3 regions of the Micromonospora sp. NPDC051543 genome follow, and region 1 is predicted to be linked to each of the others. Evidence: riboswitches for the same ligand, from Rfam matches in the RefSeq annotation. Region 1 holds a riboswitch; each other region holds the start of a gene.

Region 1 (9,996 bases):
CCGGCGGTTCCCGGGGGCTGGGCCTGGCCATCGTCACCGACCTGCTCGACGCGGGCGTACGGGTGGCCGCGTTCGCCCGCACCGTCACCCCCGAGCTGGAGAAGCTCGCCGCCGAGCACCCCGACCGGGCGCACGTCGGTTCGGTCGACGTCACCGACCTGCGCGCCGCGCAGGGCTTCGTCCGCGAGGTGGAGCAGCGCCTCGGCCCGATCGACGGCATCGTCAACAACGCCGCCGTCGGGCAGGACTCCCTGCACGTGCACACCGCGACCGACGACATCGCCCGGATCATCGAGACCAACCTGACCGCGCCCCTGCAACTGACCCGGCTGGTGATCCGTCGGATGCTCGGCAAGGGCCTGCGGGGCCGCGTCGTCAACATCACCTCGATCTGCGCGCAGCGCGGCTTCCCGGGCCTGGTCGCGTACTCGGCCACCAAGGGCGGCATGGACGCCGCCACCCGGTCGCTCGCCCGGGAACTCGGCGGCCGGATGCTGGTCAACGCGGTCGCGCCCGGCTTCTTCGCCTCGGAGATGTCGGCCGTGCTCGGCCCGACCCAGCTCGACCAGATCGTGCGCCGTACCCCGACCGGCCACCTGACCGAGCCGGAGGAGGTCGTGCCGGTGGTGCGGATGCTGCTGCGCGAGCACACCAACATCAACGGCCAGGTCATCGTGGTGGACGGTGCCGCCTCCATCTGACCTGCGGCCGGTGCCGGGACTGCTCGCCGCCGCCGAACGGCACCTACGGATCGGTATGCCCGCCGACCTGGCCTCGGCGACGACCCGCAGTCACCTCGACGACGGGCGCTGCGTCGGCTGGTACGGCCCGCCGGTGCCGGGTTGGCGAGTGGCCGTCGACGCGGAGCGGGCGAACGCCCCGGTGCCCCCGGCGCTGGCCCGCCGCTTCGGCGCTGGTGACTTCTGGGCCCGGTGGACCCGGGCCGAGTGCTGCTGCAAGTTGGCCGACGTGCCGATCGCCATGTGGTGGCGCCGCCACGGGCTGGGCACCCCGCTGGACGGCGCCATGCTCTGGCGTACCCTGCGGGTCGCCGACCTGGTGGTCACCGTCGGCCTCGCGCCCGGGTAGGGCGCCGGGCCGATCGGCCGCGCCTGACGGGTGGGCCGCGGCTGGTGTCGGCGGGGCGCACACCGGACCGTGCCGGGCCGGTAGGTCGCGGCCGGCGGGTGGGGCACGGTCGGTGTCGGCGTTGCCTGTCGAGCTGCCCCAGATCCGGGGCGAGTGGGCCTCGATGGCGGCCCGCCCCATTTCCGGGGCAGCTCGACAGGAGGCACACAGGACACTGCCGGTCGGGACCGCACGCCCGGCCGGCTACCCGGCGGTCAGATCAGGTCCCAGCTCAGCGGGGTGCCGCGCGGGACATCGGTGGTGAAGGTACGGCCCAACACCCTGTCGATCTCGATCGGGGCCAGGCCGCCGGCCGGGCGGATCGACCGGACGTTCTGTGCCGTCACCGGGTCGCCGGCCCGGACGTCCTCGACCACGAACAGCGAACGGCGGAACCGCAGCCCTTCCCGCTCGGCGGGCGTCGGACCGATCGCGGTGCCGCCCAGGGCCGCGTAGGCGCGGCCCGACTCCTCGACGAGCGCCGTCAACTCCGCCGGGTTCAGCGAGAAGTCCGAGTCCACGCCGCCGTCGGCCCGGTCCAGGGTCACGTGCTTCTCGATGAAGCAGGCGCCCAGCGCCACCGAGGCGACCGCCACGCCGATACCGGGCGTGTGATCGGAGAGTCCGACCGGCACGTCGAACGCGCCGGCCAGCACCGGCAGGCGGCGCAGGTTGCTGTCGGCGGGGGGTGCCGGGTACGACGCGGTGCAGGCCAGCAGCACGATGCCCGCCGCGCCGCCGTCGCGGGCGGTCCGTACGGCGGCATCGATCTCGGCGACCGTCGCCATCCCGGTGGAGATCACCATCGGCTTGCCGGTGCTGGCCACCAACCGGATCAGCGGAAGGTCCACCAGCTCCGAGGACGCGATCTTGTACGCCGGGGCGTCCAACGACTCCAACAGCTCCACGGCGGTCGCGTCGAACGGTGACGAGAAGACCGTCAGCCCGCGCTCGCGGGCCCGCGCGAAGATCGGGGCGTGCCACTCGTACGGGGTGTGCGCCCGCTCGTAGAGGCGGTACAGGTTCTCGCCGCCCCACAGCTCGTGCCCGCCGGAGATGCGGAAGGCCGGGGCGTCGACGTCGATCGTGATCGTGTCCGGCCGGTACGTCTGCAACTTGAGCGCGTGCGCGCCGCTCTCGGCGACCGCGTCCACGATGGCCAGCGCCCGGTCCAGGTCGCCGTTGTGGTTACCGGACATCTCGGCGACCACGAAGGGCCGCTCCCCGGCACCGACCGCGTGCGGTCCGATCTTGATTGTCGCCGTCATTCCGACCTCTGTTCCCTTACGCCCGCACCGAAGGTGCGGTGGTGCTGTCGTCGTCCCCCGAACGGGTGGACGACCTGAAAAACTCCGGCACCCGCCGAACGGGTCACGGCAGGCGGCCACCGGCCAGCGCGTCCGACCGTCCCGGCAGGCCGGCGGTCTGCCCGCCGTCCGACCTGCTCGCCGACCGCGCCGTTCGGGACGGGTCGTCGGCCGACGACGAGTCGGCGCCAGCGGTCGGGCTGGGCCGTCGCCACCGGCCCGTGACCCGGTGGGCCTGCCGCAGCGCCGAGTACGCCAACCAGTCACCACGCCCCACCAGACGGTGCTTGAGCCCGGTGACCCCCGGCGGCATCGGGTAGCCCCCGGGGGGCAGGTATCGGCGGTAGTGCTCGGCGACCCGGTGGAAGAAGGCGCGCCGCAGGTGTGGGTGCAGCCGGCCGTCGTTGCCGACCACCACCAGGTAGTGGCTGATCATCAGCTCGAACAGCTCGGCCCGCAGGCCTTCGTCCGGGTGCCGGCGGGCGACCCAGTCCATCAGCCGCTCGTACTGGCCGAACGCGTCGAAGTGCCGACCACTGCGGGTGGAGGTGATCGCGCCCTGGCGGCCCTGCCGGTACAGGTAGCAGACCCGGTCCAGCACCGAGATCTTCTCCGCGCCGATCAGCAGCGGGTGGCTGAACGGGATGTCCTCGTACCAGCCGGGGAAGAAGCGCAGCTCCAACTCGTCGAGGAAGGCCCGGCGTACCACCTTGTTCCACGCCGTGTGCTGCACCCGCAGCAGGTGCGGCTGGTCGGCGAGGCGGGCCACGCCCGGCACCCCGCGCAGCAGGTGGCTGCTCGCGTCGACCTCCCGCCGACCGTCCTCGTGCACGCGCAGGTGGTCCAGCATGAGGACGTCGGGCTGGTGTTCACGCAGCCGGTCCAGCACCGCCGCGATCGTGCCCGGCGGCAGCCAGTCGTCGCTGTCGACGAACCACACGTACCGGCCGGTGGCCACGTCGAGGCCCGCGTTGCGGGCCAGGCCGAGGCCCACGTTCTCTTCCAGGTGTACGACGCGGACGTTGTCGCGCCCGGTGGCGTAGGACCGCAGCATCGCGCCGCAGCCGTCCGGGGAGGCGTCGTCCACGGCGATCAGCTCGACCGCCTCCGACTCGCCCACCGGGATGTCCGCCCGGATCGACTCGAGGCACTGGTACAGGTAAGCCTCGACGCCGTAGACGGGCACGACGATGCTCAGCAGCGGCGCGTGCGTCGGCTCATTGACCACCTCGCCACCTTCGACGACGCGGATGGCCAGCCCCGGAACCACATGTGGCCGCGGATGGTGGAATCCCTGAACACCCGCGAAGCGGAAGGTTAACAACGGCCGCCCGGTTCACCCGGGAGTGACCCGGTAGGGTGCCTCGGCATGACGAGCACCACCGACGCGCCGACCGCGCCGGCCGCCCCCGCCCGGCTGCCGTCGCTGACCGGGCTGCGGTGGATCGCCGCGCTGCTGGTCTTCGGGTTCCACGCCGGGACGATGCGGATCATCGCCGAGCCGGACTACAAGGCCGTCGTCGACGCCCTCTTCACCCTCGGCCTGTCCGGCGTGCAGTTCTTCTTCATCCTCAGCGGTTTCGTGCTGGTCTGGTCGGCCCGCCCGGGCGACTCGCGGCTGACCTTCTGGCGTCGACGGGTCGCGAAGATCTACCCGAACCACGTGGTGCTGTGGGCCGCCGCGCTGCTGGTCGCCTGGTGGTTCGCCGATCCCGTCCTGCCGGCCGTCGCCGTGGAGAACCTGCTGCTGTTGCAGGCGTGGGACCCTCGGCTCGGCTGGTTCTACAGCGTCAACACGGTGAGCTGGTCGCTGTCCTGCGAGTTCTTCTTCTACCTGTGTCTGCCGCTGGCGCTGCCCCTGTTGCGCCGGGCGCGACCCGCGGTGCTCTGGGCGCTCGTCGTCGCGCTGCCGCTGTTGATCCTCGCGCTCTGGCCGGCGCAGCAGCTGGTGCCGGAGGTGAGCCGCTGGTGGTTCACCCAGATCTTCCCGCCGGCGCGGTCCCTGGAGTTCTGGCTGGGCGCGGTGGCGGCCGAGCTGATGCTCCGGGGCCGGTGGCGCGGGCCGGGACTGACCGCCGCCACCGCGATCTTCGTGGGCACCTGGGTGGCCGCCGCGCAGTGGATCCGCGCCGAGTTGTGGACCACGCTGCTCGCCGTCGCGTACCTGTTGGTGATCACCGCCGCCGCCGACGCCGACGTGCGCGACCGGCGCTCGCCGTGGCGCTCACGCCCGCTGGTCTGGCTCGGTGAGGTCTCGTTCGCCTTCTACCTGGTGCACGTCCTGGTGATGACGAGCGTGCTCCGGCTCAGCGGCGACTGGGGGACCGGCTTCCGGGGTTGGCGGGGCCCGGCGGTGGTGCTCGGATTCCTGCTCGTGAACCTGGTCCTCGCCGGGCTGCTGCACCGCTTCGTGGAGATACCGATGATGCGCCGGCTCGCGCCACGCCGCCCGGGCCGCCCGCCGCTCGTTCCTCATCAGCGCACCCCGGAGACCGTAGGTGGTGACGCGGACGGGGTCGGCGCGGCGCGGGCCGACACGCCCGTCGCCGATGCGTCCGGGTGGTCCCGACGGTAGCGTGAGGACGTGCTCCCGGTCGCGCTCACCTGTCCCCTGTGGTGGGTGGCGCGGTGCTCATGCCGAGGTGTCGATCATGGAAACCGTCGTCTTCTACCAGTTCCTGACCGAGGTGCCCCAGGCCGCCGCCATCTGGTCGGCCCTGTTCCTACTGGCGCTGACGGTCCTCGCCGTCCTGGTGGCCCGTCCGGAGCGGGACTCGCCCGCGGCCGACCCCACGCCGCCGACACCCACCGCCCGCGAGGTGGCCGTCGCCGAGATGGCCGACCTGCGCCGGTACGCCGAGGAGGTGGCCGTGGCCGCCACCCGGGCGGCGCGGACCGCCCGACGGCGGCGTGCTGACTGGCTGGTCGCTCAGGACGAGGCGCAGCGGGCCTGGACGGCGTACGACGAGGCGGACACCGCCGCCCGTCGGGTCGCCGGTGCCGGGGCGTTGCCGACGCCGCGTACCCCGCACACCCCCGCCGAGTACGCGGCCCGGGAGCGCTATCTGCACCGTGCCGCCATGGCGGCGCACTGGCGGGGGGAGTTGACCATGGCTCAGCTCGGCGACGTGTTCGGGCATCGGCGCGGCTGGGACCCCCGCCGGCACCCGGTCGAGCAGGAGACGCTGCTCATCCGGGCGATCCGGGACGCGAGGCTGGCCGAGCACCGGACGGCCGCCGAGCGGGAGCGGTCGTCCTGGCGGGACGCCGAGGTGGCCGCCGAGTCGGCGCGCGTCCTCGCCCAGGAGGCGTACGTTGCGGCGGTACGGTGCCGGCCGAGCCCAGCGCTCTCCCGGCGCACCGCGACGCGGCCGTCGCGTACGGCCCTCGTGGCACGCTGGCGTCCGGCCCGGGCCGGTTGAGCCCGATCTGTTATGTGAGGCGGGTCACCGGCAGCGGAAATCGGGCGGTCGGCGTCATCGACGGCCATTGTGCCCGCGATTGTGGCGGCGTTGTCGGCCGCCTGTCCGGTTGTCGCCCACAGGTGCCGGCGGAACCCGTTGTCCCATCGAGTCACGTCAGCGGCAAAACGCGCAGAAATTGCTGGGCCAATCGATGTTTACGCAGGTGGGCGCGGCTTGGCAGAGTGCGCACCGGCCAGTACTGTCGTCCCGTCCGGTGCGGTTACCGATCGCAGGAGGCGACGCCGTGCCGACCCGCTCAATCGTGATCAACGAACCGGGGACCCACAGTAAGTCCGGGGTGAATCCGCGAGCCACGGCCCGCGGTAGGGCGATCTTCCCGCCCGAATCCGTCAGCTAACCCGGTAGGCGGTGACGGAAGGAGTTCCATCCTCGTGCAGCACCCCTCGATCCCCCTGTTGTTCCTCCGCCTCCACGGCGACGCGGTGTCCCCGCTCATCCGCCTCGTGACGGTGAGCTGACCCCCCCGGGTCACCGCACTTCCCGCCCGGCCGCGCCGGGCGTTCCCCTGAGCGGTTCATCATCCGCGGGCCACCGCCCGCGCGCTGACGCCTGCCCGGATGCCGGTCGGGCCCCGGTGTGCCGCTCTCCCTGTGAACCGTGGAGGACCTCGTGAAGCACACCCTGAAGCGCCAGCTCCGTCGCCTCGCGACCGAGCGCCCGTACCAGATCGTCGCCGCCTCCGCTGCGGCCCTCGCGATCGCCACCACCGCCGGCGCTCTGGTCGCCGGCGCCGACGACGCCCCGGCCGGCTCGCGCACCCCGACCACCATCGCCGAGATGCGCAGTGACACCGTCGCCTCCCGTGGCGAGCTCCGGTCCGCGGCTCCGTCGGCGAGCGTCGCACCGAGCACCGCCGCCCCGGCGACCAGCACCGCGTCCCCCGCCGCCAAGGCCACGAGCAACCCGGACGTCACCCGGAAGCCGACGCCTCCGAAGCCACCCGCGACGAAGGTGCTCGACTACGACTACGAGGCACAGAACACCTACTACAACTGCGGCCCGGCGGCCACCCGCAACGCGCTCAGCGCCAGCGGCATCGACCGCACCCAGGAGGAGCTCGGCGCCGAGTTGGGCACCACCGAGATGGGCACCAACTCGGCCGAGGACACCACCCGCGTGCTCAACGCCGAGGTGAAGGGCTCCCCGTACCGCACCCGCATGTTCGCGGGCACGCCCAGCCCGGCCCAGATGGACCGTCTTCAGGCCGACGTCGTCAAGGCCATCACCGATGGCCGCGGCGTGGTGGCCAACGTCGCCGGCGACGCCATCGACACCGAGGGCGGCTACCACTCCTACGGCGGTGGGCACTACATCGCCGTCGTCGGCTACAAGGACAACGGTCGTACCGTGCGGATCGCCGACTCGGCGAACGCCGCCGACCCGGCCTACTGGATCACCACGATCGACCTGGCGAACTGGATCGCCACCCGGGGTTACTCCGCCTGACCAACGCGCGACACCCCACGACGCCGCGGGCGCCGTCTCCCACGAGGGGCCGGCGCCCGCGGCGTTCCCGTGTCGGGGCGCGACGCGGGTGAACGCCTCTCGTACCGGGCCACGAACCGTGGGAGACTGCGGCCGTGGTGGATGAATCGGGTGGTCAGGCTGGCCGTGAGCCGATCCTGTTGCTGCTGCACGGCATGGGGGCGACGGGTGACGTGTGGCTGCCCTGGGCGCCACTTCTGGAGCAGCACTGGCCCGGCCGGTGGCTGGCGCCCGATCTCGCCGGTCACGGTTGGTCGGCGCCGCTGTCGTCGTACTCCTTCGAGGGTTTCGCCCAGCGGGTCGCGCAGGGCCTGGCCTCCGACGACCGCATCGTCGTGCTCGGGCACTCGCTCGGTGGCGTGGTCGGCCTGGCGCTGGCGGCCCGCGCCGCCGGCCTGCCGGTGGACGCGGTGGTGGGCTTGGGCATCAAGGCCGTCTGGACGCCGGCCGAGCTGGCCCGCGCCGTGGACCTCGCCGCCCGCCCGGTGGGCTGGTTCACCAGTCGCACCGAGGCCGCCCGCCGCTATCTGCGGGTCGCCGGCCTCACCGGTCTGGTCCTCCCGGACCACCCGATGGTCGACGCCGGGCTGCGTCAGGTCGACGGCCGGTGGCGGCTCGCGATGGACGACGCCGCGTTCGCCGTCGGCGCGCCCGACCTGGCCGCGCTGCTGGCGGCGACCGACGTGCCGGTGGTGCTGGCCCGCGGGGAGCACGACCCGATGGTCACGGACGCGCAGCTCAAGGAGTACGGCGTACCGGTCGTCACGCTGCCCGGTCTCGGGCACAACGCGCACCTGGAGGATCCGGCGGCCGTGCTGAGGTTGCTGGACCCGTACCGTTGATCGGTCAGGCAGGTGCGGGCGCGGGTAGTTCCCGGGCCGGGGTCAGCTCGCGGCGGGCGGCGGTCAGGAAACCCTCGGCGTACGACTCGGCCGGGAAGTCCCCCAGGTAGCGGCGGCGGGTGACCCAGCGGGCGTCGGCCAGCGGGTCGGTGTCCAGCAGGGCGGTGAGCACGGCGTCCACGTTGGACATGTCGCGCCGCAGCACGTAACCCGAGCCGGCCAGCGGGAAGCGCTCGGTGAACCGGTCGCCCTCGCCGCCCATGTCGGTGACGGCGTACGGCTTGCCGGAGTAGAGATAGTCGGAGATGACCCCGGAGACGTCGGAGACCAGCGCGTCCGAGCGGTTCACGGACTCGGTCAGGCTCAGCTCCCGGGCGGCCGCACCGAACACGTGCTGCCGGCCGGTGCGGGCGCGGTCGGCGACCAGCAGTTCGGTGAGCCGGCCCAACTGGCGTGCCGACGCGGGGTTCTGCGCCGTGTACGGATGCGCCCGCAAAATCACCGTCGCGCCGCGCCCCAGCAGCCGCCGCAGCAGCTCCTCGGCCACCGGCAGCGAGCAGTAGTCGGCGTCGGCGTGGTGCCCGGTCCAGGTCGGGGTGTAGAGCACCGTCGGGTGCGCGAGGCCCCGCGTCGGCTCCTCGCGTACCTCGATCGACTCGACCTGGGGACGGCCCACCACGACGAACTTCTCCGCCGGGATCTGCACCCCGGCGCGGGCGTACCGGTCGATCGCCGCCGGCCCGGCCACGAAGATCCGGTCGAAGATCCCTGAGACCGGGTTGGCGCTGGGCGCCTTGTCGCTGTCGCCGTGGTGCAGTTGGACGTGCGTGAGCTGGGTGAACCGGATGCAGTGGCTGTTCTTCGCCCCATGGTTGACGTAGAAGGCCACCCGCAGGCTCGGCACCAGCGCTTCGTCCATCGCGCGCAGCGTGGGGCAGTAGACCACCGGCGCGTCGGTGGCCGCGGCGATCGGCGCGACGAACTCCGGCTCACGGACCAGCACCAGGAAGGGCCGGCCGATCCGTTCGAGGTACGGCAGCCACATGGTGACCTGGTACTCGGAGCCGGGCGGTGCGGAGAAGTAGAGCAGGAACTCCGGCTCGTGCCGGCGTAGCGCGCGGGCGACCTGCCCACCGCCGGCGGCCGGGCGGAACCGTCGCCTCGCCAGGTCCAGCGCGACCGCCCCGGCACCGGCGGCCACCAGCAGGCTGGCGGCGAGCGCCACGACGGCCGGCAGGGTCGACGCGGCGGCGATCGCCACCACCGCGAGCAGCCCCAGCAGGGCGACGCCGAGTCGGTCGGCGATCAGCGGGGTCCAGGCGCGTACCGGCAGGTTGGCGGCCCGGATCTCCAGGTTGCCCGCGGTGCGCAACGGCCCCACCAGCAGCACCAGCCCCAGCAGGACCAGCGCCGTCGCGGCCAGCGCCGGGTCGAAGCCGTCGTCGAGCCGTCGGGAGTAGCCGACCAGGACCGCCGCGGCGATCAGGGCGGTCTCGGCCACCAGGTCGGCGCCCGGTCGGATCCGCTGCTCAGCGGCCGCCGCCACCAGCGCGGCGACGGCCAGCGCGAGGCCCCACCCGGTGCTGCCGGTGAGGGCCAGCACCACGAAGGCCAGCACGGCCAGCCCGGTGCTCAGGCACCGGGCGGCCACCTTGCGAACCAGGTCACCACGCATGTCGCTCCGATCGCCGCCCTCGGTGTCGCGGTGCCGTCGGCGTCAGTTCGTCGACGCCGCGGCCGGCGTCTCGG
Region 2 (9,574 bases), on a different contig from region 1:
CTCGCACCGCAGCCGGACCGCCCGTTCGTGAACCTCACCACGGCGGTGTGGCGGCGGTTTCCCGAGACCGCCCCCTATGCCGGGGCGCACACCGATGTGGTGCCGCACCTGACCTTCGGCCAGGACGCCCCCAAGCCCACATTGAGCCACGCCGCGGAGACCGTCTCGGCACAGCTGCCGATCCGCGCGGCCGTCGACATGGTTCGCCTCATCGCCGGCACGCCGGGGCTGAGACCTTGGCGTACCGTCTGCGAGTTCCCCTTGGGCGCGCATGAAGCCGCCGAGAAGTAGCGGGGACGGGCCTCTGCCCCCACCCGATGACCTGACGTCGCTGGTCCTGCGTGTTGACTTCACCGCGGACGAGGCGTGGGAAGCGTTGAAGGATGCCCTCACCGCTGGCGACACTCGCCCGCACGCAACCTTCGTCAGCGCCCGCCGACCCTTGCATAACCCACCTGCTGTTTTGGAGGCGGTGAGGCGGTGACCCCAGCGCGGGACTCAGCAGCCGCTGCCATCCCGGACGGACCGCTCCTCCAGGCCGCACGCCGACCGACTGACGTTCAGCCGGCCGCGATGGTGCTCTCGTTTCCGCGCCGGTGGCCACCACCGGCACGCTCGACCTCGCGGAGCATCAGGGCAAGGCTCTGCGACCGGCGTTCGGCTGGGAGGGCTTCCCACGCCTGGCGGGCGTAGACGACCCCGCCGACCCGGTCGCCAGCTTTTGCCATCGTCAAGCCCCGGTGCAGCTCGATGTGCGTCGCGAATCGGGGTAAACCCGCCGGCCGCGTCCGGTCGGCCTCCTGCTGTGCCTCGCTGCCCGGTCCGAGCATGCCGAGGCGGGCGTACAACATGCTGCGGAAGGTCGCCATGCGCCACGGCGGCACGGCGGTATCCGAGACTTCACCGTCGGGCGACGCAACGTGATCGAAAACCCGTCGAGCCTCGGTGTCGTGCAAGATCGCCCCATCCTCGTCGCCACGCCCGGCTGCGACGTGCGCCTGCGCCATGAGGGCCTGAACGCGCCCGAGTGACGGCCGGTCGGACAGCGCGATGGCCTGTTCGGCATAGCGCCGGGCGGTGGCCAGCGATGCCCCTTCGTAGCCAAGGGCTATAGCAGCCCTTCCGCGTACCCACACGCGCACACCGAGGTCGTCGGAGCGGTCAGCGGCCGTTGCCGCGAGGTCGTACCAGCGGATTGCCTCGGCGGGATTGGACGTGGTCTTGCCATAGGTCACGAGCGCTCGCGCTGCGTGCGTCCACATGCGCGGTGTGTCGAGGTGCTGCTGAAGAATCACGAGGTCGCTCGCGAGCCGCGCCTGAAGTGCCGCCGCGCCTACGGCCATGTAGTCCCGCCCGTATTGGTCGACTCGCTCGCGCCAGTCCTCCTCGGCCCCTCGCCCATCAAGGGCTGCGCTGAAGCCGGCCCGGATCAGCTCACCGGCTACTACGGGGCCGACGGCACCCGCCGCGAGCCCGAGCACCTGTCGACGGTTCACGTCACCCTCCCCGAGTGCCCGCGCGTAGGCGAGAACGATGTCAGGCGTAGCGGTCCGTCGTCCTGCCTCGACGTTGCTCAAATGCGAAGCCGAGTAGCACGACCGCGCCGCCACCGAGGCGAGCGAAACGCCGGCCTCGGTGCGAGCTTGACGCAACTGCCCGCCTAGATCTTCCACGGGTCCCCCTGCTGAAAGCCGCTGAAAGCATCGACCTACTTCCCAGCGTAGTCCTGTCATCGCAGGCTGGAATCAGACGGCACGGCCGGCAGGGACCCGAACCCGGCGGACGTGTTCGTACCGGGGCCGCCCTGTCCGGCGAGCACTTACGGGGCGGCCCCCTTCCCAAGACGACAGCGCGAAGGAGGCACCGTGCGTTTCTCGTTGTGGCGCAGAAACCCTGTCCCGAAGGTGCCTGCACCTCGTTCTGCCCCGCGACTTCCGGCCTGGGTCACGGCGCATACCGAGGCGTTCCGGATTGACGAGGTCGGCCGGGTGGGTCGCCTGACCCGGGCTCAGGAGTTCCGGGCAAACGGGGGTCGGGAATGATCTCCGGGCAGGTTTCCGTCCCCGAGCGAGGGCCGGTCGCGGACCGTCCGCGCCGGCACGGCCAAGCCCTGCCGCACACGCCGCTACGACCGCACTGGGCGTGCCGCGCCGACGGTCAGCCGTGGCCGTGTGCGACGGCACGACTCATGCTCAAAGCCGAGTACGAGAGCAAGATGCCGAGCCTGTCGATCTACCTGGCTGGGCTGCTGTACGAGGCGATGCGCGACCTCTACCACCTCAACCCGCACGACGGGCCGAGCCCGCGAGCCCTGTTCGACCGGTTCGTGGCATGGGGACCGTTCCGCAAGCCGATCGTCGAGCCCGCGACGTCGAACAGCGGCGCCTAGATTCCCGCTGGCCGCCGTCCTGGCCAACCGGCAGCCACCCGGGCGCACCGAGCACAACCGGCGCGGGGAACGCATCTCCGCACAGCGAGAGCTTGACGGCCCTCACCCCGACCTGTCTCCCGGAAGTCCAGATCTGGACCTGCTCCGGGTGACCCTGAAAGCGCTCCAGGGCACCCCGGCCCCGCCCGGGACCTGGTTCACCCCGGCCGGACGACTCGGATTCGCGTTGCCCGAGATGGAAGGCCGGATGCTCGTTCACTCCGACATCAACCCGACCAACCTCATCCTCACTCCGGCAGGGATACGCGTCGTCGACTGGGCATGGACGACCGAGGCCGCTGCGTGGGTTGAGCTGGCTCTGCTCGTGCAGTGGCTGATCGGCAGTGGTCACAGCCCCGCCCAGGCCGAGAAGTGGTTGGCGCAGTTCCCCGCCTGGACCTCGGTCGGGCGCGACACCCTCGACGACTTCGCTGCGCTGAACGCCGCGAAGTGGGAGGTCAAGGCCGGACAGAGCACAGACGGATGGGTGCACGATCTCGCGGCGTGGACCGGCGAGTGGGCGAAGCACCGCAGCTCATAACGGACGCAGAAGGCCCTTGATCCACGAAGGCCCTGGCGGGACGATTGTCCCGACCAGGGCCTTCGATCGTGGAGCGGGTGACGGGAATCGAACCCGCACTGTCAGCTTGGGAAGCTGATGTTCTGCCATTGAACTACACCCGCAGGCGGCACCACTGTACCCGAGTCGTCGCAGCCATGCACCCAGCCACCCCCACGCGCCGACCGCCCCCGTTCACCCCCGAAGAAGTTTCCAGACGGCAACATATGGTCGTTCTCAAATGCGTCGATGAGTTGTAACGTCTGCCACACGTTCCCAGCCACGGCGTGACATACCCCCTGCCGCGCCGCCAGAAAGAGGTGGGCCCATGGGACTCCGTCCCAACCTGCTGACCCGGCGTGTCGCCGGCGTCGCGTCGACGACCCTCGCGCTGCTGCTCAGCACCGCTGCGGTGGGCGTCGTTCCGGCCGCTTCGGCCTTCTCCGCGGCACCGGGTGGCACCTGCGCGGAGCCGGCCGACAGTCACGCCAACGCCCGGGCGAAGCCCGGTGCCCCCGCCCTCCACGAGCCCAACGAGCTGACCGCCAAGCAGGTCCGTGAGCGGGACGCCGACCTCGCGGCGGCGTTGCGTGAGCGCGCCAACTACCGGGCCGGCGCGGGTGCCACGACGCTGGCCGCCACCGTCACCATTCCGGTGGTGGTGCACGTGATCCAGGAGAACAGCACCCGGGCCGGCGGCAACATCCCCGACTCGATGATCACCTCGCAGATCAGCGTGCTGAACCAGGCCTACGCGGGCGGGACCGGCGGCGCGGCCACCGCGTTCGCCTTCCGACTCGACTCGATCAACCGGGTGACGAACCCGTCCTGGTACCCGATCGTCTACGGCTCGTCGGCGGAGCGGTCGATGAAGTCCGCACTGCGGGTCGGCGGCAAGAACACGCTCAACATCTACCTCGGCGAACTGAGCGACGACCTGCTGGGCTGGGCGACCTTCCCGCAGCGGAAGCTCAGCAGCACCGACGGCGTCGTCGTTCTCGGCGAGTCGCTGCCGGGCGGCACCGCCACCAACTACAACCAGGGCGACACCGGCACCCACGAGGTCGGCCACTGGCTGAACCTCTACCACACCTTCCAGGGTGGCTGCGGCGGCTCGGGTGACGGCGTCAGCGACACCCCGGCCGAGGCGTCGCCCGCGTACGAGTGCCCGACCGGCCGGAACACCTGCTCGGCGGCCGGCCTGGACCCGATCACCAACTTCATGGACTACACCTACGACTCGTGCATGTACCAGTTCACCACCGGGCAGGCGAGCCGCATGCTGACCGCGTGGAACGCGTACCGCGCGGCCTAGCTCTCCCCGCGTACACCAGGTGCCGGCTCCGTCGTCGACGGAGCCGGCACCGGCGTATCTGCCCCCAGGGCCGTGGTCAGGCGGCCGTGCACTGGACGTCGCGGCTGCGACGGGTCGGGCGCGTCTGCGGTACGGGGGATGGCGCGGCCGCCGCGGGCGGGGTCTGCGGATCGAGCCAGACCTGAACGGCCGGGCGCCCCACGGCGATGCCCAGGCCGTGCTGGTCGCGACGGGTCAGCATCGCCACGTCGACGGTGAACTCGAACAGCCGCCAGTCGGCCCTCGGCTCGGCCCGGGCGCTCTGTGCCAGCCGGGCGACCCGGACCGGATCGGTGACCGGCCAGGCGTGGCCCGCCACGTACGCCTCGTCGTCGCTCTCCTCCGGAGGGAACGAGTGCAGCGCGTATCGGCCGTCCCGTTCGAGGTCCCGGCGCTTCGGCGAGTCGATGATGAAGCAGAAGAGACCCTCGTCGGTGATGACCGGGGAGACCGGATGCACCCGGGGCCCACCGTCGGCACGGACCGTGGCCAGATAGCCGAAGCCCGGCCCGTACTGCTGCAGGAGAACGCGGATGCCGTCGGCGAGGTGGGGCTCGTCGGCGGCGAAATCGGACCAGGAAGCCATGCGAGCATTCTATCGAACAAATGTACGAGGAGCGACCTCGACACGCTGGTCACCGCCCACCTCGCTATGGTGGTCCGATGCTGCTCTCCGACCGTGACCTGGTCTCCGAGATCAAGGCCGGCACGCTGGGCCTGGAGCCGTTCGAGCCCACCCTGGTCCAACCCTCCAGCATCGACGTACGACTCGACCGGCTGTTCCGGGTCTTCAACAACCATCTCTACACCCACATCGATCCGGCCATGCAGCAGGACGACCTGACCTCGGTGGTCGAGGTGCCCGACGGCGAGCCGTTCGTGCTGCACCCGGGAGAGTTCGTGCTCGCCTCGACGCTGGAGGTGATCTCGCTCGGCGACCAGCTCGCCGGCCGACTGGAGGGGAAGAGCTCACTGGGTCGCCTCGGCCTGCTCACCCACTCCACCGCCGGGTTCATCGATCCGGGCTTCTCCGGGCACGTCACGCTGGAGCTGTCCAACGTGGCGAACCTGCCGATCACCCTCTGGCCGGGCATGAAGATCGGTCAGCTCTGCATCTTTCGGCTCTCGTCGCCGGCCGAGCACCCGTACGGCTCGGTGGTCTACGGGTCGCGTTACCAGGGTCAGCGGGGGCCGACGCCGAGTCGTTCCTGGCAGAACTGGCGCGCCTGGCCGACCCGTTAGGAGACGACGCAGGCCCGCCGCGAGCGGATCGCGACGGGCCTGACTGCGTCCCGCTCCGGTCAGCCGGGGCGGCCGTAGCTGTGGATGGGCCCGTCGTCGACCCTCTTCATCTTGACGGGCACACCGGCCTGGGAGGCGTGCACCACCCAGCCGTTGCCGACGTACATGCCGACGTGGTGGATGTCGCTGTAGTAGAAGACCAGGTCACCGGGGCGCAGGTCGCCCTTGCTGACGTTCTTGGTCACCCGGCTCTGCGCAGCGGCGTTGTGCGGCAGCGACACACCGGCCTTCGCCCAGGCGGCCAGCATCAGCCCGGAGCAGTCGTACGACTCCGGACCCTCGGCGCCCCACACGTACGGCTTGCCGATCTGGGCGCAGGCGAACTTGACCGCGATGCCGGCGCCGCCACCCGGGTAGCTGGCCGGGCAGGGCGCGGGACGCAGCGGACCGCCGCCGCCGCTGCCGTACACCTTGAGGCGCAGCTTCTGCAGCCGGTCGATCTCCTCGTTGATCTGCTTCTTCTTCGCCGCCAACTGGGCCTCGGTACGGGTCAGCTGGACGACCATCTCGTCCAGCGGCGCCTTCTGCCGGGCCAGCTCGTTGCGCAGGTCGGCGACCTGGCGGACGTCCTCCTGCTGGTTGTGGGCGAAGCGGTCGAGCATTTCGAGCTGACCGACCATCTCGCTGGGCGACCGGCTGCCGAGCATCGTGTTGACGGTCGACAGGTTCTCACCCATGTACGCGCGGACGGCCAGCGCGCTGACCTTGTCCATCGCGGCGTCGACCTGGCGCTCCAGCGGCCCGATGCGGGCGGCGAGCGCGTCGGCCTGCTTGCGCTTGAGGGCCAGGTCGGCCTGGGTGGCGTTGTGCCGCTCGATGATCGGTTCGAGCTTGTTCCAGTCCTCGTCGATCTGGCGTTCGATCTCGGCGACGGACGGATCGGCGTGGGCCACCGTGGCGCTGCCCGTCAGGACGACGGCGACGCCGACCAGGGCGGCGAGAGCGGTGGTGAAGCGGGACCAGCGTGTACGCGGCACGGTCGATGTCGGGTCGGCCGGAGCCGACCGTCCGGACGACGGCCGCGGGGCTTCAAGGGCCACCGGGTTCCGTACTCCTTCTTCCTGACCGCCTACCGGGTTAGCTGACGGGTTCGGGCGGGAAGTGGGCGCCCTACCGCAGGAACTGCGGATTCACCCCGAGGAACCTGGGTCCCCGGCTCGCTCGTGAGCGACTCGGCGGTGTCGGTCCGTTACCGCCCGGGGTGGGCAGACCTGCTACCGGGCCGACGAATGACCAGAGTAGAGACGGCCGTTACCGATCCGCAACCCGTGCGGCCGTGACACTCCGTACTGATTGCAGCGGGCCATCGAGCGGATGTGAAGATTTCCTTCTGTACGTTTCGAAACATGGAAAGGTATTGACGCGGACTCCCGGGCAGGACGAGGGTGACCGCACCGACACCAGTTCACATGTAGGGGGTTCGATGAAACGTCCGACCCTGCTCGCCGTCGCGCTCGTCACCGCCACGGCGGCCGTACCGCTGCCCGCCGGCCCGGCCACCGCGGCCCCCACCGCCGACCGCCAGCAGCAGTACGCCGCCGCCTCGACCGAGTACGGCGTACCCATCGACGTACTGCTCGGCGTCTCCTACCTGGAGTCCCGCTGGGACAGCAACGCCGGCACGCCGAGCACCAGCGGCGGCTACGGCCCGATGCACCTGACCGATGCCCGGCAGGTGGCCGCCCTACCCGGGCGCGGTCACCACGACGCCCCGGGAGAGGATCCGCGCGGCGACGAGTCCCGTCGTGCTCTCGCACCGACGCCCGCCACCGGGGACGCGCCGCCCAGCGCCGCGCTGCAGACCGTGGACGCCGCCGCCGCGCTCACCGGTGCCACCGCCGAGGCGCTGCGCACCGACCCGACGACGAACCTCCGGGGTGGGGCGGCGCTGTTGGCCGCGTACCAACGGGAGGTCGGCGCCCCGGTCGGAGCCGGCACCGACCCGGCCACCTGGTACGGCGCGGTGGCCCGCTATGCCGGCGCGGACAGCGCCGATGCGGCCGCGGCCTTCGCCGACGAGGTCTTCACCACGATCGGCGCCGGCGAGACGCGGGTGACCGACGACGGTCAGCGGGTCACGCTGCCGGCCCGGGCGGTACGACCCGAGCGGGCCTGGCTGGACCGACTGGGACTGCGGCGGCTCGCCCGCCCGGACGGGTTGGAGTGCCCGAGCACCGTGTCCTGCGAGTGGATCCCGGCACCCTACGCGGCGTTCGGCGACGGCGACTACGGCAACCACGACCTGTCCGACCGGCCCGCCCGGCAGAAGATCGAGTACATCGTCATCCACGACACCGAGGCGAGTTGGGCGACCACCCTGCAACTCGTCCAGGACCCGACCTACGTGAGCTGGCACTACTCGCTGCGGTCGGTGGACGGACAGATCGCCCAGCACGTCAAGACCAAGGACGTCGCCTGGCACGCCGGCAACTGGTACGTCAACGCCAAGGCGATCGGGCTGGAACACGAGGGCTTCGCCGCGCAGGGCACCTGGTACACGGAGGCGATGTACCGGACCTCGGCGAAGCTCGTGCGGCACCTCGCGCTGCGGCTGGGCATCCCGCTGGACCGCCAGCACATCATCGGCCACGACAACGTGCCCGGCACGACCGCGTCGACAGTCCGCGGGATGCACTGGGACCCGGGACCCTACTGGGACTGGACGCACTACTTCGACCTGCTGCACGCCCCCCGGCTGGACACCGGCACCCCGGCCACCGGGCTGGTCCGGATCGACCCCGACTACGCGACCAACCAGCCGGCGTTCACCGGATGCGTCACCCCGGGGACGCCGTGCGCGCCACGCGGATCCTCGTCGGTGGTGCTACGCACCGCACCGGCTCCGGACGCGCCGCTGGTCAACGACATCGCGCTGCGCCCCGACGGCACCCCGAACACGATGGACGTGTCGGACCACGGGGCCCGCGCGTCCGCCGGCCAGACGTACGCGCTGGCCGGTCGACAGGGCGACTGGACGGCCATCTGGTACCTCGGGCAGCGGGCGTGGTTCCACAACCCGGCGTCCGCGCCGACGGCCACCTGGACCGTCGGCATGGTGGTCACCCCGAAACCCGGCCGGGCCACGATCCCCGTCTACGGGCGGGCGTACCCGGAGCAGGCGGCCTACCCGGCCGGCGTGCCCTACCAGGCCATCTCACCGTTGCAGTACACCCTCGCCGCCGGCCAGCGGTACGCCGTCGGCGCGGTGCTGCCCGGCGAGTACTACCGGGCCAGCACGTTCGACGGCTCCTCGCCCGGCGACTGGACGGTGATCCGGGGCAAGAACCGGTACGCGCAGATCCAGTTCGGCCACCGCGTCATGTACGTCGACCTCGCCGACGTGCAGCTCCTGCCGTCACCGGTGGGCGCACCCCGCTGAGGAACCACGACGGCCCCCGGTCGAGGTGACCGGGGGCCGTCGTCGTGCGTGGTGCGGATCAGCCAGGTCGGCGGAACCCGGCGACCGGCATGGTGTTGATGCTGGACACCTGCACCGGTTTACCGGCGCGTGGCGCGTGCACCATCTGGTTGTTACCCAGATAGAGCCCCACATGGCTCAGCCCGGAGTAGAAGAAGACCAGGTCACCGGCACGGGCGTCGGCGCGCGAGACGGCCTTGCCCTCGTTCCACTGATCACCCGTGTGGTGGGTGAGGTAGATCCCGGCCGACTTGTAGGCGTACTGGGTCAGGCCCGAGCAGTCGAACGCGTTCGGGCCGGTGGCGCCCCAGACGTACGGATCGCCGACCTGCTGGCACGCGGTCCGGATCGCCTTCTGCGCCGCCGCGGAGACCACACCGTTGATGGTCGGGCAACCGGCGGTCTTGACCGTGGTCTTGGGCATCGACGCTTCGAGCTTCTTGATCTCGGCGTCGATCTGCTTCTTCTTGGACGCCAGCTCGTTCTGCTGCTTGGTCTGGGTGGCGATCAGGG
Region 3 (9,996 bases), on a different contig from region 1:
CTCGACGTCGTCGACGGCGCGGTCGTCTCGACTGCCGGCGGCGCGGGCGGCGGAGCCCACGGCCCAGCCGACCGCCGCGCCGACCAGCGCGGCGCCGATCAGCAGCGTCCACGGCAGCGCCGGCTGGCGTCCGGCGAGCGCGTCGAAGGCGCGCGAGGCGCGACGCCGTGCCTCCTCCGCCGCCGAGCCCACCAGGTCACCGGCGCCGTCGGCGAGGTCGCCGCTGCTGCGACGGGCCGACCGCGCGGTGTCCCGGACACTGTCGCCCGCGGAGCTGACGGCGGAGAGCAGTTGCTCCCACGCCTGGTCCGCGATCCGCTCCGGCTTGCTGCGCCGGTCCAGCAGGTTGGTTCCGAACATCGTGGTTACCTCCTCAGGTGCCGAAGCCGCCGGCCACTTCGGACCTCGGCGTCCGTCCAGCGCGACACGGTTCGCTGACTGCGCAGTGCCCCGGGCCGGTCGCGCGCAAACCCGGCGCCGCGTGGCGCATCCGCGGGAGGTCAGCGCACCGCCACCGCGGCCACACCGCGGGCGAAGTCGTCGTCATCGTCATCGTCGTCGTCTCCGCCGCCGAAACCGCAGGCCAGTACGAGGGCGAGCAGCAGACCGACGCCGGCCAACCCGGCCAGTCGCTTGATCATCGAAGGTCCTCTCCGTCACGGTGGGTGTCCCGGGCCGATGCTAGGAAGCGTCGGCAACCACATTGGCGGGTCCGACCGCGACACGCCGGTCCCACGCGGGGCGGGCGTGCGGGACGGTACGGATGTCGGGCCTGCCGGACCGCGACCGCTACCCTGGTCCGGCGACGCGTCGGTTCCGACCGATCGTCGACTGATCAGATAACGAAAAGTATTGAATGATCAGATAACGAAAAGTGGGGATATGGGCGACTTTGTCCTCTCGGATCCGTGAATTGCTCATCCCGAGGGGTGGCGACCGAGGCCGTTGGAGGAATACTCTCGGTCGCGGCCCGCGTACTGATGAGGCGCCCGGGGGACGGGCGGGTGGAGGTGCTCGCGTGAGCCTGTCGATCGTGAAGTCGGTCCTGTCCGGTGGTGTCGTCGAGATCGCCCCCCGGGGTGAGATCGACGTCGACACAGCGTACGAGGTGCGTGAGGCGATTGCGGAGGTGCTGGCCAAGAGCCGCCCGCTCCGCATCGAGCTGAACATGAGGCTGGTCACCTTCATCGACTCCGTGGGCATCAGCGCCATGGTCGCCGGCTTCCAGACCGCCGAGGTCAGTGGCGTCAAGCTGGTCGTCACCGAGCCGAGCCGGTTCGTGCACCGTCAGCTCTGGGTGACCGGCCTGCTCGGTCTCTTCGGCGCGCCCGAGCCCTACTTCGCCGGCGCCGCCACCCCCGAGGTGCTTCCCGGCGCCTGAGGCGCGGCTGCCACCGTCAGGCCTGCTCGCCCAGACCCCGTCATTGGGAACGCTGCGCGAATGCCGGGACAACGCACGGTGTCCGTCCGGCCGTTGCCAGCCCGAGCGGCGTACGGGACGATCGTGCGACCAGCGACGTCGGGAGACGGTGTGCTCAGCAGCGATACCTTCAGCTACACCGTCCAGGCCCGCTGCTCACTCGCCGAGGCGTCGGCGCTGTTGAGCGACCTGAGCCGTCAGGGTGAACTGCATCCCCTGATCGTGCGGGTCCGCGAGGTGCCGCCCCGCCCGGGTGCCCGCGCCAGCTACACGATCAACGACAGGCTGGTCGCCGGGCCGCTGCGCTTCCGCACCACGTACCACGCGGACGTGCTGGTCAGCGAGCCCGACGAGATCGTCACCGTGGCCCGCCAGTGGCCCGCCACCACGGTTCGCAACCACACCCGGCTGCGCGCCGAGCCGGACGGTCTGGTCCGCATCGACGTCGACATCACGCTGCGCGCGCCGACACCCCTGTTCCGGTACGCCTTCGGTCAGGCCCGCGCCGCCCACCTCGCCCTGGCCGCGCGCCTCGGCGCGGCCCTCGACAGCGCCACGCCCTGAGCCCAGCGAGCCGTTCCGGGTGGCTGACCGGCGCGACGCCGACGCCTCCGGGCGGGTGGCCGGCACGTGCGGTTGGTCCTTTGCTCTGCTTCCACCGAGGCAACACGTGAGGGCCGTCGGTGTCGCCTCCGTGGAAGCAGAGCAAAGGGTGTCCGCGCACCCTTCCGCCCCGGGCGGACAGCTGCGACCAGGCCCTTGTCCCGCTACCCGTCGCGCTGGCGGCGGGGCTGCGGGGACCGGCGTCCCCAGGGTTTGTACGTCGACAGCACCGTTGCGATGATCATGAGACTGGTCGACACCGCGGGCGCGATCACCAGGTCGGCGCGGTCCCGCGCGGGTAGCGCGGCACCCAGCGCGCCGGCGTGCCGCAGGTTCGGGGTGAGCAGGAACAGCACCAGCCCGACCATCACCGTGGTGATCACGAGCTTGATCACCACCCAGCGGTAGCGCAGCAGGCCCCAGGGGGTGAGCAGCGCGCTGGCGACACCGACGAGCCACACGAGCACGCTCAGCGGCGCGAAGAGCACGGTGCCCACGAGCCCGGCGACCGGGTAGACCACCGCCGGGTCGGCCCCGCGCTGTGCCGCGATGCCGAGGGTGAGCAGCACCAGGTCCGCCCCGAGCCAGCCGAGAGACGTGACCAGGTGCAGGGTGAGCAGGGCCTTGCGGGTGCGGGGCGCGATTCGCGGCATACCCGAATGCTCCGGGCTGGACCCCGCATGGTCGTCCGACCAGCGACGACGTCCGGGGTACGCCCGCTGACGTACCCCGGACGGCGTCGGTGCTCAGTACACCGACAGGTGCACGTGGTTGGTGTGGTCGCTGGAGGGGTCGCCGTTCCCCCCGCTGTACGACTTCCAGCCGCTGCTGGGCAGCCAGATCTGCTTGAACCAGATCACGTAGAGCACCGCGAGCCGGTCGGCGTTGCGGATGAAGTAGGCGGCCAGGTTGTTGCCGTACGTCTTGTCGCCGCCGCTGGCGATCCCGCCGAAGCCACCCTTCTGCGCGGCGAAGTCGCAGGCCCGGCCCTTGGGGTGCTCACCCGAGCCGCCGTTGCGGTGACAGGAGACGTACCGGGTGAAGCCGGCGGCCTTGGCCTGGTTGAGCGCGTGCAGGGTGCGGGGGGTGATGCAGCCGCTGGCCGGCGTGGGGTCGTTGATGCTGCACGACTCGGACGGCCAGGAGCCGTCGGAGTTGCGGGGGGCGGGTTGAGCGTTGGCGGTGGAGGTGCCACGGTTGGAGCCGGTGTCGGTGTCGGCGGCGGTGGCGCGTGCCTTGTCGTTGGCGACGGTCAGGGCCCGCTCGGCCTGCTCCTTGCGCTTGGCCATCACCTCGACCTGCTTACGTTGCTCCCGGATCTCGCCGTCGAGGGCGACGCGGGTGCGGTTCGCCTCATCGCGGGTGGACTGCAGGTCGCGCAGCACCCGGTCCTCGTTGGCGGCCACCACGTCGAGGGCGGCCGCCCGGTCCATGAACCCCTCGGGGGTGTTGCTGTTGAGCAGGGCCGAGACGGTGCTGAGTCGGCCGGTGCGGTACGCGACGCCGGCGATCTCGCCGACCTTGCCGTTGCGTACGGTCATCTCGGCCTCGGTGGTCTTGAGCTTGACCGCGAGCTGCTGTTGCCGCTGGACGGAGGTGTCCAGCGCGCGCTTCGCGTCCAGGTAGCCCTTGCTGGCCGCCTCGAGCTGGGCCCGTAGCGCCGGCGTACCACCCTCCTCGTCGCCGTCGGGGGCGGCGGCGGCCCGCAGGCCGCCGGGGGGAGCGGCGGTGGCGGCGCCGACCGGAAGCGCGACGCTGAGGGTGACCATCATGACGATCAGTGCCGTAAGCCGGGCGGCGGGTGGTCGTGCTGGTGCCACTACGCATGTCCTTCCGTCAGCCGCCGACCGGGTTAGCTGACGGGTTCGGGACGGAAGATCCCTACCGCTGACGCGGATGCACCCCAGGAACATGGTTCCCCGGTTCGCCCTGTCGGGCGATTAGGCGACGGCCGCCACCGGCGCCGGGAGGCGCCGCCGGGTGGTGGCCGGGACAGAGCCTACCGGTGCTGGTGGGGTCTGTGCAGCCGTTGTGACGGAAGGTGCCTGCGCGGCCACGAAGGATGATGGTCACCACTCGACGGAACCGCAGGCGCCCGGGGCGGCGCCGGGTTCGGTCTGCAGCGTGGCGTGCTCGATGCGGAAGTCGTCCCGCAGGGCGGTACGCGCCGCGGTGAGCACCGCGCCGACCTCCGCGCCGGGCGCCATGGTCAGGTGTGCGGAGGCCACCTCCATGCCCGAGGTGAGCGTCCAGACGTGCAGGTCGTGCACCTCGACCACGCCGGGCACCGCGGCCAGTCGGTCGTGCACGGCGGTGACCTGGAGGTGTTCCGGGGCGGCCTGCACGAGGATGCGTACGGCGGCCCGCCCCAGCCGCCAGGTGCGCGGCAGGATGAACACGCCGATCGCGACCGCGACCAGCGGATCGGCCCACCACCAGTCGGTGACGGCGATCAGCAGCGCAGCGCCGATCACGCCGAGCGAGCCGAGCAGGTCGCCCAGCACCTCCAGGTAGGCGCCCTGGAGGTTGATGCTCTCCCGGGCGCCGGCGCGCAGCAGCCCGAAGGCGACCACGTTCGCGAGCAGTCCGAGGACGGCCACCGTGAGCATCGGACCGCTGAGCACCTGGTGCGGATTACCGAACCGGCCGATCGCCTCGATCACCACGTAGATCGCCACGCCGGAGAGCAGGACGGCGTTGGCCAGCGCGGCGAGCACTTCGAGTCGGTAGAGCCCGAAGGTGCGCTGCGGGTCGCCGGTGGCCCGCCGCGTGGCGGTGATCGCGGCGAGCGCCATCCCGATGCCGAGCACGTCGGTGAACATGTGCCCGGCGTCGGACAGCAGGGCCAGTGAGCCGGTGTGGAAGGCGGTCACGGCCTCGACCACCATCAGGGCAGCGAGCAGTCCGAAGGCCGCCCAGAGCCGTCCCCGATGCTGGTGGGCGGCGTTGGCGACCGACCCGTGGTGGTGGTCATGTCCTGCTCCCACGAAACCACCCTCCGACGCCGCCCGGGACCCGGTCAAATGTATGCTCACATCGCTATGTGTGCAAGTGTAGGGCGAGGGTCGGCCCACGGGCGCGCCAACGCGACGGTCAGCCGGTCGGGTCGACGGTGGTGAGCCGCTGGGTGGCGCGCGAGAGCGCCACGTAGAGCGTGCGTACGCCGGAGCCCGGATCGGCCCGGATCTCGCTGGGGGCTACCAGCACGACTCCGTCGTACTCCATGCCCTTGGCCTCCAGGCTGGTCACCACCTGCAAGCGCGTCGCGCCGAGCGCGTCGAGCCAACCGGCGACCTCGTCGCGGCGGGTGACCGGCGTGATCACCCCGACCGTGCCGTCGACCTCGCCCAGCAGGCCGGCGGCCGCCTGCACGGCCGCGGCCTGGAGCCCGGCGAGCGGCACCACCAGCTCGACCGGGTCGACGCCGGTGGAGCGGACGGCCCTCGGCAGGGGCAGGTCCGGATAGAGCCGGCGGATCTCCGCTGCCGCCACCGCGAAGATCTCCGCCGAGTTGCGGTAGTTGGTGGTGAGCGTGAACTCGTGCCGTTTGCGCCGGCCCAGCGCCTGGTCGCGGGAGCGGGTCAGCTCCTCGGGGTCACCGGTCCAGGCGGTCTGCGCCGGGTCGCCCACCACCGTCCACGAGGCCAACCGCCCACGCCGACCGATCATCCGCCACTGCATCGGCGAGACGTCCTGCGCCTCGTCGACGACCACGTGCGCGTACTCCCGGTAGTCCTCCGGCCGCTCCCGGGCCGCCGCGCGGGCGGCCCGCTGCCGGTCGGCCGCGGTGCTCAGCTCACGAACGCCGCCCGCGAGCTGGAACGGGTCGCGCCGGGCCCGCGCCGGTTTCACCGGCTTGCCGAGCAGCGCGTCCAGCTCGTCGAGCAACGCCACGTCCGCGATGGTCAGGCCCTCGGAATCCAGACTCCGGTACGCCGTGCCGAGCAGCCGGATCTCCGCGCCGGAGAGGATCCCGCCGGCGTACCGGCGCAGCCGATCCGGTCGAGCCAGCCAGCCGAGCACGTGCCGGGGGTGCAGGCGTGGCCACCAGGCCTTGAGGAACTCCCGGAACTCCGGCCGCTCCGCGATCTCGTCCTCGAAGGCCCGCTGCTCGGGCAGCCGGCCGATGTTCACGCGCCGGGCCTGCGCCCACAGCGCGGCGAAGACACCGTCGAACCCGGCGCGGCGAACCTCGTTACGCCGGGCGCCCCGGTGCAGCGCGCGGTCCCGGATCGCGTCCAGCTCGCGACGGTCCAACCGCAGCAGCCCGCCCCGGTAGAGCAGCCGCAGCTCGCCAGGAGCCCCCGGCGCGGCGTCGCGGGCCGCCCGTTCCAGCACCCGGCGCATGCGCAGCGAGCCCTTCACCGCCGCCACCTCGGGCGGATCGGTTCGGGTGGCCGTCATCCCGGGGAACAGGGTGCCCAGCGAGTGCAGGGTCGCGGTGTCCTCACCGAGCGACGGCAGCACCGAGGCGATGTACTCGACGAAGACGGTCGACGGTCCGACCACCAGGATGCCGCCACCGGCGTACCGGCTGCGGTCGGAGTAGAGCAGGAAGGCCGCCCGGTGCAGGGCGACCGCCGTCTTGCCGGTGCCCGGGCCGCCCGCGACGATCGTCACCCCGGAGCCGGGGGACCGGATCGCCTCGTCCTGCTCCCGCTGGATCGTCGCCACGATGTCGCGCATGCCCCGACCGGTGGCCCGGGAGAGGGTGGCCAGCAGCGCGCCGTCACCGACGACCGTCATCCCCTCCGGGGCGGCCTCCGGATCGAGCAGGTCGTCCTCGATGCGGGTGACCCGCTCCCGCTGCGACTGGATGGTGCGGCGACGCACCACGCCCAGCGGCTGCGCGGGGGTGGCCTGGTAGAACGCCGACGCGGCCGGCGCCCGCCAGTCGACGACGAGGGTGCTGGCGTCCTCGTCACGGATGCCGAGCCGCCCGACGTGCAGCACCTGCCGGTCGCGCAGGTCCAGGCGGCCGAAGACCAGCCCCTCGTGTTCGGCGTCGAGGGTGTGCCGCCGCTGTGCCGCGTGGAAGACCATCGCGTCACGTTCGACGAGCGCGCCGAACGTGCCCACCCGCGCCATCCGGTAGCCGTCCCGCTCGGCGCGCACCGCCGACTGCCGCAGCTCGGCCAGTCGGGCGTACACCCGGTCGAGGTGCCGTTGCTCGACGGCGATTTCCTGCTCCAGGGCGGTCTGGTCGGTCAACGCACGCTCCTTCGATGTCGCCGGCAAGCGGCGCGAACCGCGCGGGCCAACCGCAGAAGGGTACGGCCCCCGACCCGACCCGCCGCGCCCGAGGTGCGCGAACGGGCTCAGCGACCCGCCGCGACGGCGCCCACGACCTGGCCGTGCCGTGGCCGCGCGGCGCTCGGGCCGGGCCCGGGCGGCGGTGCGGCGAGCACCCGGCCCAGGACGCCGGTCAGGGCGGCGTTCACCTCAATCGGACGCTCCATCATCAGCATGTGGCCGGCGCCCGGGCAGACGGTCAGCTCGGTGGCCGGCAGGACGGCGGCGATCGACTCGGCACACGGCGGCGGGGTCAGCCGGTCCCGGTCACCGACCAGGGCGGCGGCCGGCAGGTGCGCCAGGGCGGCGAGGGTGTCCAGCCGGTGCTGAGCGCCGATCGAGGCGCGGAAACCGCCGATCGAGCGCAGCGAGGCGCGGGCCACCGCCGACGTGACCAACCGGATGTCGGACGGATCGCAGCGGTCGCCGAAGAGCATCCACCGGATGCTCGGCTGCAGCGCGTTGAGCAGCGCCCGGGGCGCCCGCCACGAGCCGCAGCGGGCCAGCACGCCAGCGCCGGTCGTCTCGGCGAGCCGGATCAGCCGGGCGATGCGTGGCGAGAGCCCGTACACGGTGTGCGTGTGCCCCTCGGCGGTGGTCGAGACGAAGACCAGGCCGGCCGTACGCGCGGCGAAGTGCTCCCGGTGGCGGTGTGCGTACTCCATGATCGTCATTCCGCCCATCGAGTGCCCGACCAGGACCACCCGACCGCTCGGCGCGACCGCGTCGAGGACGGCGGCCAGGTCGTCGCCGAGCTGGGCCAGGGTGGCCGTGGGCAGCGCCATGCAGCTGGACCGGCCGTGACCCCGCGCGTCGTAGGTGACCACCCGCACGGAGTCGCCGAAGGACGACGTGAGCGCGTCGAGCTGCCGGTGCCAGCTGCGCCCGTCCAGCGTCCAGCCGTGCAGGAGGACCGCCGTCACCGGGGCGTCCACGGGACCGGTGGTCTCGACGTGCAGCCGTACGCCGTCGGGCATACCGACTTCGAATCGCTCCGGCATCGCCACCTCCCACGGTCACCCAGGCATCACCCGTACCTCCGATACCCGGGGGTAACACCGGCTACCCGTCAGGACGCCGCGCCAATCGCGGTCGAGCGAACATTCGCGACTGCGCCCCTGGTGCGCGGCGGCGGGCCAGGCTGGACGGCATGAGGGTGGCGGGGCAGGAGCGGCAGGCCGGCGGTACGCCCCGGGCCGCGCTCGCCGACCTGCTCGCCGGCAACCGGCGGTTCGTCAGCGGCCAACCCGTGCACGGTCACGACGTCACGGCCGCGGCCGCCGCCTCCGGCGACCAGCAGCCGTACGCGGTGGTCCTCGGCTGCATCGACTCACGGGTGCCGTTGGAGGCGATCTTCGACCAGACCTTCGGGGCGATCTGCGTGATCCGCACCGGCGGGCACGTGCTCGACCGCGCGGTGTGCGGCTCCATCGAGTACGTGGTGGGCCAGCTCGGCGTGCCGCTGGTCATGGTGCTCGGCCATGAGCGCTGCGGGGCGGTGGGCGCCACCGTGGACGCGCTGCGCACGGGGGAGCGACCGGGCGGCTCGCTGGCCCACCTGGTCGACGAGATCGCCCCGGCGGTCACCGAGGTGGGGCTGGACGATCCGGCGGTGCATCCTCTGGCGATCCGCCGGCACGTCCGGCGTACGGTCCACACGCTGCGCGCGGACGATCTGCTGGCCGAGCCCGTGGCCGCCGGCCGGGTGGCCGTGGTCGGCGGTCTCTACGACCTGAGCACCGGCGAGGTCGCCCTGCTCGACCCGCCCTAGGGCCGGACGCGAAACCGCCCGCCGGGAACTCCCGGCGGGCGGTCGATGGTGCGGTGGGGGAGGGCTCAGCCCTCGAAGACGCCGGCCGCGACCAGACGCTTCTCGGTGGCCTCCCAGCCGTCGTTCGGGTGAACGGTGGCCAGGTTGTTGATCTCCGCCCGGATCTTGGCGGCGTGGCCGGCGGCGGCCAGCGCCCGGATCTCCTCGACGAAGGCGTCGGAGTCGGTACGCAGGTGCGCGGTCTTGCCGTTGGTCAGGTTACGCACGTAGGCGTGCTTGCCGCCGTTGAGCGGGATGAGGTACTTGAACTCGCCCAGCACGCTGAGGGCGCCACCCTGGCCAGCCTGGCCGGCCCGGACGGACGCGCGCGCGGTCTTAGAGGTGTTGCTCGCCACGGAGGTACTCCTTGCAAGACGTACGGGAGGACTGGACGTCCGGGGGCTGTGTGCGGGTGACACTGCGTCGGCCCGCAGAGGTGGAACGCGGCAGAAGCCGCCGATGGAACTGTACATGACCACGACATCAGGCTGGTCGTCGCGGTGTCCTGAGAGGCAACGGAGACCACCCGTCCGGCTATTCCGGGAGGCGTTTTTTCCGATTCCCTGGCGCACCATCCGTCACAGCAGTCATCATGTGTTGCAGCAACCACTCGGGTGGACGAGGTCGTAGGGGAAGACGCACCTCGCTCTCCGGGAGGTCACCGTGCCAACGCGTGGCGTCGTATACGTCCACTCGACCCCGCTCGCCGTGTGCTCGCACGTCGAGTGGGCGATCGCGCGCGTCCTAGCCGCGCCGGTCAACCTGCAGTGGACGGCTCAGCCCGTCGACCCCGGCGCCCGCCGGGCCGAGTGCGGGTGGACCGGCCGTCCGGGGACGGGCGCCGAGCTGGCTGCTGCCCTCCGGCAGTGGC

What was found. Region 1 has a riboswitch for cyclic di-AMP ahead of ACIA3K_RS16565 (C39 family peptidase). Riboswitches for the same ligand answer to the same signal wherever they lie in the genome.
Region 2: another riboswitch for cyclic di-AMP. It lies ahead of ACIA3K_RS23275 (NlpC/P60 family protein); the one in region 1 lies ahead of ACIA3K_RS16565 (C39 family peptidase).
Region 3: another riboswitch for cyclic di-AMP. It lies ahead of ACIA3K_RS03300 (coiled-coil domain-containing protein); the one in region 1 lies ahead of ACIA3K_RS16565 (C39 family peptidase).

What each region holds. Positions count from the first base shown of each region.
Region 1 is NZ_JBITDT010000008.1:130,739-140,734, reverse strand. It holds gene ACIA3K_RS16595 (SDR family NAD(P)-dependent oxidoreductase) at 1-701, shown strand, start outside; gene ACIA3K_RS16590 (hypothetical protein) at 685-1,089, shown strand; gene pseI (pseudaminic acid synthase) at 1,344-2,396, opposite strand; gene ACIA3K_RS16580 (glycosyltransferase family 2 protein) at 2,500-3,663, opposite strand; gene ACIA3K_RS16575 (acyltransferase family protein) at 3,805-5,010, shown strand; gene ACIA3K_RS16570 (hypothetical protein) at 5,087-5,857, shown strand; cyclic di-AMP (ydaO/yuaA leader) riboswitch at 6,143-6,283, shown strand; gene ACIA3K_RS16565 (C39 family peptidase) at 6,518-7,366, shown strand; gene ACIA3K_RS16560 (alpha/beta fold hydrolase) at 7,501-8,247, shown strand; gene ACIA3K_RS16555 (CDP-glycerol glycerophosphotransferase family protein) at 8,252-9,922, opposite strand; gene ACIA3K_RS16550 (D-ribitol-5-phosphate cytidylyltransferase) at 9,965-9,996, opposite strand, start outside.
Region 2 is NZ_JBITDT010000012.1:271,307-280,880, reverse strand. It holds gene ACIA3K_RS23315 (2'-5' RNA ligase family protein) at 1-291, shown strand, start outside; gene ACIA3K_RS23310 (helix-turn-helix domain-containing protein) at 561-1,673, opposite strand; gene ACIA3K_RS23305 (hypothetical protein) at 2,039-2,389, shown strand; gene ACIA3K_RS23300 (hypothetical protein) at 2,538-2,969, shown strand; tRNA gene ACIA3K_RS23295 (tRNA-Gly) at 3,039-3,112, opposite strand; gene ACIA3K_RS23290 (zinc metalloprotease) at 3,316-4,302, shown strand; gene ACIA3K_RS23285 (pyridoxamine 5'-phosphate oxidase family protein) at 4,379-4,927, opposite strand; gene dcd (dCTP deaminase) at 5,005-5,583, shown strand; gene ACIA3K_RS23275 (NlpC/P60 family protein) at 5,643-6,620, opposite strand; cyclic di-AMP (ydaO/yuaA leader) riboswitch at 6,696-6,831, opposite strand; gene ACIA3K_RS23270 (N-acetylmuramoyl-L-alanine amidase) at 7,067-9,022, shown strand; gene ACIA3K_RS23265 (NlpC/P60 family protein) at 9,081-9,574, opposite strand, start outside.
Region 3 is NZ_JBITDT010000002.1:63,044-73,039, forward strand. It holds gene ACIA3K_RS03275 (hypothetical protein) at 1-360, opposite strand, end outside; gene ACIA3K_RS03280 (hypothetical protein) at 501-641, opposite strand; gene ACIA3K_RS03285 (STAS domain-containing protein) at 1,019-1,381, shown strand; gene ACIA3K_RS03290 (SRPBCC family protein) at 1,532-1,984, shown strand; gene ACIA3K_RS03295 (hypothetical protein) at 2,188-2,676, opposite strand; gene ACIA3K_RS03300 (coiled-coil domain-containing protein) at 2,770-3,843, opposite strand; cyclic di-AMP (ydaO/yuaA leader) riboswitch at 3,849-3,980, opposite strand; gene ACIA3K_RS03305 (cation diffusion facilitator family transporter) at 4,093-5,010, opposite strand; gene ACIA3K_RS03310 (HelD family protein) at 5,117-7,234, opposite strand; gene ACIA3K_RS03315 (alpha/beta fold hydrolase) at 7,342-8,316, opposite strand; gene ACIA3K_RS03320 (carbonic anhydrase) at 8,466-9,086, shown strand; gene ACIA3K_RS03325 (hypothetical protein) at 9,152-9,481, opposite strand; gene ACIA3K_RS03330 (DUF3145 domain-containing protein) at 9,789-9,996, shown strand, end outside.